One region of the Photobacterium sp. DNB23_23_1 genome, then DNA from elsewhere that is predicted to be linked to it. Evidence: riboswitches for the same ligand, from Rfam matches in the RefSeq annotation. Region 1 holds a riboswitch; the other holds the start of a gene.
The links. A riboswitch is a leader RNA that binds a small molecule or an ion and turns the genes downstream of it on or off. The one in region 1 is predicted to bind manganese.
Positions count from the first base shown of each region.

Region 2: another riboswitch for manganese. It lies ahead of ACVA53_RS15565 (TMEM165/GDT1 family protein); the one in region 1 lies ahead of ACVA53_RS12625 (calcium/sodium antiporter).

Region 1 is NZ_JBNNXT010000017.1:47,280-51,072, reverse strand. Features, by position in the region: gene ACVA53_RS12635 (hypothetical protein) at 1-367, shown strand, start outside; gene ACVA53_RS12630 (copper chaperone PCu(A)C) at 431-922, shown strand; yybP-ykoY riboswitch at 1,052-1,228, shown strand; gene ACVA53_RS12625 (calcium/sodium antiporter) at 1,234-2,223, shown strand; gene ACVA53_RS12620 (MBL fold metallo-hydrolase) at 2,494-3,243, shown strand; gene ACVA53_RS12615 (leucine-rich repeat domain-containing protein) at 3,424-3,793, opposite strand, start outside.
Region 2 is NZ_JBNNXT010000025.1:7,825-11,617, reverse strand. Features, by position in the region: gene ACVA53_RS15570 (OmpA family protein) at 54-743, shown strand; yybP-ykoY riboswitch at 831-932, shown strand; gene ACVA53_RS15565 (TMEM165/GDT1 family protein) at 1,026-1,583, shown strand; gene ACVA53_RS15560 (hypothetical protein) at 1,759-2,019, shown strand; gene tusA (sulfurtransferase TusA) at 2,083-2,331, opposite strand; gene ACVA53_RS15550 (hypothetical protein) at 2,471-2,653, shown strand; gene ACVA53_RS15545 (LysR family transcriptional regulator) at 2,768-3,709, shown strand; gene acuI (acrylyl-CoA reductase (NADPH)) at 3,781-3,793, opposite strand, start outside.

The DNA of each region.
Region 1 (3,793 bases):
TGCCCTTATCGCATCATCTCTACTCTCTTCCGTTGTTGTTCTCAATCCACATTACTTTGAGAAGCAAAGCGGTTGGCTTACCGGTGAAAAAATCCTGATTTGTACATCAGCGGGATTACGCTGGGTCTCGGTCTCTGCCCTTGAACGAAAAAACAAACACCAGCACAGCGATGATCACCAAAACTACAATTCACACTGCCCTACCTTCAAACTTCACGATAGTAGGAGCTTATCTTTCAATGGTAGCTACACGCTTGTTCACGACATTCAATTTGTAGTGCACCTTGCTGATTATCAATCACAACAAAAACAGATTACTGACCGGCTATACCTGATCGCGCCCAAACATTCTCCACCATTATCTTGAGTCAGCACTTAAGACAAAATAAATTAAAAAATTTAACTGGCATGACACCAATTGGAGAACATAATGAAAACTATAAAAAGCATTCTACTAGGAAGCCTATTCGCACTTACCAGCTCAGCCTATGCCCATGAATACAAAGCAGGCGATTTATATATTGACCACCCTTGGTCAAAACAAGTACCGCCAACTTCACAGGTTGCCGCGGCTTTTTTCAATATTATGAACCACAGCAACAACGGCGACGAACTGATCAGTGCTTCGTCCCCTATCGCAGGGAAAACCGAACTGCATGCACATATGCATGAAGACGGCATGATGAAAATGCGTGAAGTAGAAAAAATAGATATCCCTGCCAATGATTCACAAGCTCTTAAACCGGGCGGCTATCACATTATGTTTTTTAACCTAAAAGAAGTACCACAATTGGGTGAAAGCTTCCCATTAACCCTGAACTTCAAACATGCTGGAACCGTTAAGGTTGAAGTCAAAGTAGAAGAAGCAACCTATATGCCAGAGGACATGAAAGAAGAAATGATGGATCACAGCAAACACTAAATGAGCATCAATTGGTGCAAGCTAACCCATGGCTTGCACCCTTCCCTATCAGTTACTAACACTTACATTTCTTTTAACGACAACCTATAGTCAGACTGAAATCGTTACGTATAATACGCCTCAGTTTGAGGGAGTAGCTATTTTGCACTTTATGCAAAAGGTTACGTCAACATATTTGGCAACATGCCATGGCGTAACCAGTTACCAATATTTCAGGTAGCCCAGCGAGACTCGGACAATCACACACCAAATGCGAGGGCTAGGTGTGGGGTTGTTCGTGTTTTTTATAGCCCTCGCCTCTAGTAAGACTAATGAACGCTTTTCTTCTAGCACTTTCTGCATTAACTCTTGGCTTTGTGTTCCTATCCTTTAGTGCAGATAGGCTTATCGCATCATCCGCCACCTTTGCCAAGCACTGTAATATATCCATTGCCTTTATCGGTATGACTGTAGTTGCCTTTGGTACTTCCGCACCAGAACTATTAGTCTCAGCGACTGCAGCTATCAATGGTGCAGGCGAGCTATCAGTAGGGAATGGACTAGGTTCGAACATCATCAATATTGGCCTAGTAATATCGGTTTGTATTCTGTTTAAACCCTTATTTGTCCATTCTCGTTTCATCCGGCGTGAGTACCCTATACTGGCCATTACAATGATGCTGTCGTGCTTATTAATGTTGAATGGAAAACTCGCCATAGTTGAAGGTGCGATCCTCCTTTCTGGCCTTCTGGTGTATTGCCTGTATCTCGCCTATTCAGTAAAGCATGAGCATTCAGAACCTGAAGAGTTAGATTTCCTCAACATTTCAAAAGCCCGAGCGGCTCTTGAATCTATCATCATGCTTGTTATTTTACTTACATCATCAAAGCTGATGGTGTGGGGAGCCGTTGAATTGGCTGTCATTGCCGGAATTAGCGAACTGACAATTGGCTTAACTGTCATTGCATTTGGCACTAGCTTACCTGAACTCGCCGCCGCTCTTGCAGCTGTGAAGCGGGGAATGCATGACATCGCTTTTGCAACCGTCATCGGCTCAAATATTTTTAATCTCTTAGGTGTCATTGCTTTCCCTGCCCTTATTGATGATGGTTTGACACTGCCTCCGCAAATTTTAAGCCGAGACTTACCGGTGATGGCACTGCTTACAGCCGTGCTGGGTGGGATGTTAATGTTTGCAGTAGCAAAACAACGCTTCACTAGTAATACGACGGCTAGTTATCAAGTCAGCCGAGTGGGTGGTGGATTACTATTGATCATCTTCATTACTTATATGTGGTATATCGCCAGTTCAATCGTGTAACTATTTACCGGCATAACCGCGCTAGTGGCAAGGCATTGATATATAAAATGAACATCCGGTTATGCCACTACTTTCTACTTGGCTCTTTTGCTATGACATAAATTATTTATTCATATTCGCTCACCATTTACACTGTAAAGGTGGCCAATGCGCTTGATCTACCTCGTGCTAATGTAAGCCATTTCCTGCTTGATTGGTCTGATGAGTTATTAAATAATGATTTAACAACACAAAGATAATATCGCTTTTCATCCATATAGGGATATCAAGATGAAACTGCACCAAGTTGATGGCTACATCCAGTCGATATATCTGGTCGAATACCGCTATGGCCTACTCTTGCTCGATGGTTGCTGCCGCGCTGACATCCCTATCCTGCTCAAATTCATTTCCGACAACTTGAACCGCCCAATTAAAGACCTCAAATTGGTCGTTGTCACCCACATGCACCCCGATCATGCAGGCGCAGCCCATCGGCTGCGCAAAATGACAGGATGCAAAATCGCTGCGGCTAATGTGCAAGGACAATGGTATCAAGGGATTGATGGTGTACTGATGCACTGGACTGATTTATTACTAGCCAATTGGGTGGCTAGAAGAATGAAAAAGCCACGCCAGAATTTATGGTATAACGCAAAATTGAAACCCGATTTCCTGTTGGATGATCAAGAACCTTTGCCCGGTTTCCCCGAGTGGCAGGCCTTATTGACACAGGGCCATACCGACCGTGACTTATCGCTCTATCATCCGAACTCCGGCCAAGTTTATATTGCAGATTTAATGGTAAAAGTAAAAGGGCGCTACATCCCCCCCTTTCCTATTTTCTATCCAAAACGCTATCGGCAATCAATTAATAAGATCATCGCTTTATCACCCAACCGACTATTGCTCGCCCATGGTGGTGAAATAATCCCAACAACAGAAGACTTCCAGCACCTGCTTGAGAAAGCACCCACTACACCAATCACACATTGGCGATCAGTAAAAACCAAGTTCAAACGTGCATTTTTTGCAACATGAGTTACCAGCCACATTAAAGTGCTCCCGAAACAATCACCAGATCGCTCGGGATAAGTTAAGGCAGGAATTGAGGTCCTCTTGCCAAGCAATAACCAACGTTAATCCGTTTGTTTTTATAAAACAAAGCCGAGTCATTGCAATGACTCGGCTTAATATTGGCACCTCTATACAGATCAACGACTACTGGTCGGTCAGGGTCGTCATCGTCACATTTTTATCAAACGCTATTTCGTCGATAGAGGCGGCTGCGTTAGGAATGGCGATACTGGTGAACGTATTTTTATAAAATGCCCGCTTGTCGATAAGAGTCACTGAGTCGGGAATCGTCACACTCCTTAATCCATTACTTGCAAACGCTTCGGGACCGATAGAAGTGACAGAGTCAGGGAACGTCACACTGGTTAATGCATTTCTAGCAAACGCCGCCTCATCAATAGAAATGACGGAGTTGGGAAACGTCACATTAGTTAACGAATTTTTGTAAAATGCACTCTTACCAATGCGGGTGACTGAATCAGGAATCGTCACACTTGATAATGCGTTTCTTGCA
Region 2 (3,793 bases), on a different contig from region 1:
ACGTTGCACACAAAGACATCGGCTTAGAGCCGAGAAGACATAAGGTAAACAATATGGATTTGACAAATTGCGCTAAGTCTAGCAAATGGATTCGTAACTTGGTGTTTGCTACGGCAACGGCTGTGGTTGCGACAGGGTGTTCTACAACCAACCCGTATTCCGGTGAAGAGCAAACGGCAAAAGCGACCAGTGGTTCTATCATTGGTGCTGTTGCTGGTGCGGCGATCGGTGTGGCATCTTCGAGTAAGAGTGACCGTGGCAAAGGCGCCTTGATCGGTGCTGCCTCTGGTGCTGCGCTGGGTGGTGGCATTGGTTACTACATGGACGTGCAGGAAGCTGAACTACGTAAACAATTGCAATCAACGGGTATCAGTGTCACCCGTGATGGCGATAATATCGTGCTCAATATGCCAAATACGATCACCTTCGGTATCGATGATACGGCATTAAGTGGTCAGGCTAAACAGGCGTTGTCCAGTGTGGCGTTAGTGGCTAAAGAATATAATGAGACCATGCTCAACGTGTATGGTTTTACCGATAGCACTGGTGCAGCCTCTTACAACCTTCGCCTTTCACAGGTGCGAGCTAGCGAAGTCAGTAACGAGCTACTACGCGGCGGTGTCGCAAGTAACCGTCTAGTGACTAAAGGTATGGGTGAGTCGCATCCGATCGCGTCGAATGATAACGAGCAAGGCCGTGCACAAAACCGCCGTGTAGAGATCGTTCTATCACCGCAAGGTTAATTTATTACCTTGATTGGTTAAAAGGAGCCCATGGGGCTCTTTTTTTGTACCTTGCTATCGCGGGGGGCTGTGTGTAGAATTGCCGCTCCTTTGGGGAGTAGCCTCTTGTCCTGACAAGACAATCGTCAACATAATTGAAGCAAAATCTTCATGGCGTTTGTGACTCACGTTTATCCTACTAGTGAGTTTGGCGAGACCATCGGTAAACCAGCATGAACCGGGGTGGGGCGTGTGCGTTTACCCGTGGTTTTTTATTACTATCCTCGCCCCAAAGAGCATGTCGTGAGTGTTTTAGCTATTTCTATTACTTCTGTTGCCTTGGCGGAAATTGGCGATAAAACCCAATTGTTGTCATTGCTGTTGGCCAGTCGTTACCGTAAACCTATTCCTATCATTTTAGCGATCTTCTTTGCCACTATTGCCAACCATGCCTTGGCTGCCTGGCTCGGTGTTGTAGTGGCGGATTATCTAACCCCTGAAGTGCTTAAGTGGGTCTTGGTGGTGAGCTTTGTCGCCATGGCCGGTTGGATTCTGATCCCCGATAAATTGGATGACGACGAAGCCGTGTCGAACCGTGGCCCGTTCGTAGCCAGCTTTATTGCGTTCTTTATTGCTGAAATTGGTGACAAAACGCAAGTGGCGACCACCATGCTGGGAGCCAAATACAGCGATGCTCTGGTGTGGGTTGTACTGGGAACGACCATAGGTATGTTGTTGGCGAATGTGCCGGTGGTGTTGATCGGTAAACTGTCTGCAGAGCGTATGCCGTTAGGCCTTATTCGCAAAATTACAGCATCTCTGTTCTTCGGTTTGGCTGTGGCGGCTGCGCTGGGGCTGTAATTTCAGACGCTGTGTTTCACGTGAAACTGATAGGTTCTTTAGCCCAATTCACAAGCCCATATGACTCATTAATAACAAGGGCTTAAAGTGTGAGCATGGCAGCAGAGCCGGGAAGGTTAGCGTGATATGTTGAAACCAGAATTTATGGACGGTTGTCGCTGTACAGGAGGGGGTTATGAACCGTTTTCTTGCAATATCACCCCAGAGTCAATTCTGGTTGTTCCATTTCGCGTTGGCGCTGAATATTCTTGGGATGGTGCTGACAGATATGTGGTTACCTATGGTTGTCGGGGCAATTGTGACGACTTACCTATCGGTGGATGCGTTGGTGCGTTTGCGCTATGTGTTACCGATGAAAAAGGAGATCCGCGATTTGCGTCATGAGCTTGAGAAGGCCAACCGACAATTGCGTGACTCTTATCGAAATGATGACTAGCGACTAGCAGGTACCCAAATAGTAAAAAGGCAGCTCATCGAGCTGCCTTTTTTGATTGGGGGGTTAGTTGGTGCCTTTTCTGATCAGATAACGGTAAGGCAGGCTTTCCGTTTCGGCTGCGATCAAGGTGTGATCCATAAATCGGCAAAAACTTGGAATATCCCTTGTTGTTGAGGGGTCATCGGCAGTAACGAGCAGGGTATCGCCTTCGGCCATTTTCCTTACGGTTTTACGCACCATCATCACCGGCTCAGGGCAGCGAAGTCCTTCTGCTTCCAAGCTGTGGGTGGGATTGTCAAAAATAGCAGTCATAGCATCTATATCTTCTGTTGAAGACCGTGATCATACTTACGGGCAAGAATTAATCAATAAGGCTTGGCAAATCAAAGTAAAATGTGTAACTTATTTAACAGGTCGTTAACGTTTGTCTTCTGAAGGATTAGGAGGAGCTATGTTGACTCAAATGGATCGCCTGACTATCTACAGCGTACTGTGCTTCATTACATTTTGCTCACTGATGCTACGTGCGCCCGATAACACCAGCTTTATGGCGCTTAGCGGTTTGATTGCCGCCGCGCTAGGACTTTGGCTCGAGCTCACCAATTCTCCCGAGCTTGAGGAAGAAGAAAGCTAATATCACACATCTACTACACTCCCCCAGTTTTCTTGGGCTTCCCCGCTTTAATAGCGGGATTTTTTTTATCTGCACGATAGAATAATACCAAACCTCCTCCCAAGGTAGCGCATTGTGGAATTAGAAGACATCTATCGCCGTGATTTGAATTTGCTGGTGGCGTTGCGGGTACTTATAGAAGAAAGCAGTGTCAGCAAGGCCGCAAGCCGTTTGAATCTCAGTCAATCGGCAATGAGCCGAGTGTTGGGCCGGTTACGTGATTTATTGGGTGATCCGCTGTTTACCCGACAGGGCCAGCATTTGATCCCGACCGAAAAGGCATTGGAGTTTGATCGGGCATTGGGTGATCCGCTGGAGTCTCTGCGGCAGTTACTCTCTCCGATTGAGTTCGATCCGCGTTGCTGCGATCAAACCTTTACTATCGCGACAACGGACTACGCCATGCAGACCATTTTGCCGTTTGCTTTGCCGCGGATTTACGAGGAGGCACCGGAGGTGTCGTTCGAGTTCTTGCCGCTGCAGCATGACCGGTTGGCGGATCAACTGACCTATGAAGGGGCAGACTTGGCCATATGCCGACCGACCGGACCCGTTGAACCGTTGCGCAGCGAAATACTCGGCCGGGTCGGTGTGTTGTGCCTGCTCTCGAAGCAGCATCCGTTGGCTGATAAAGACATGAGTTTGACGGATTACCTGGCGTATCCCCATGCGATGATTGCGATCAGTGATGGAGTGAAGGCATTGATAGAGCAATCCTTGGTGGGGCTGCCCAAACGCAAAATGGTATTGCGGGCGTACCACCTTGAGGCAGCTTTGGCTATTGTCGATACCATGCCGCTGATCATTACTGTCCCGGCCGATTTGGCCTATTTGGTTGCTGAACGTTATGACTTGGCAGTGAAACCTTTGCCGTTTGCCTTTACGCCGTTTGATTATTCAATGATCTGGCACCCTCGCTGTGAGCATTCGCCTGCCCAGGAGTGGTTGCGGGCGATTGTTAAAGAAGAGTGCAGCCGTTTGATCGCCAAGCGAATTGATGACATGGGGCTGGGCTGAAATTACAAACAAACAGGCACAAAAAAGCCGGGACTAATCCCGGCTTTTGCTTGTGATATTGTCGTGGCAAATTACAGCTTGATC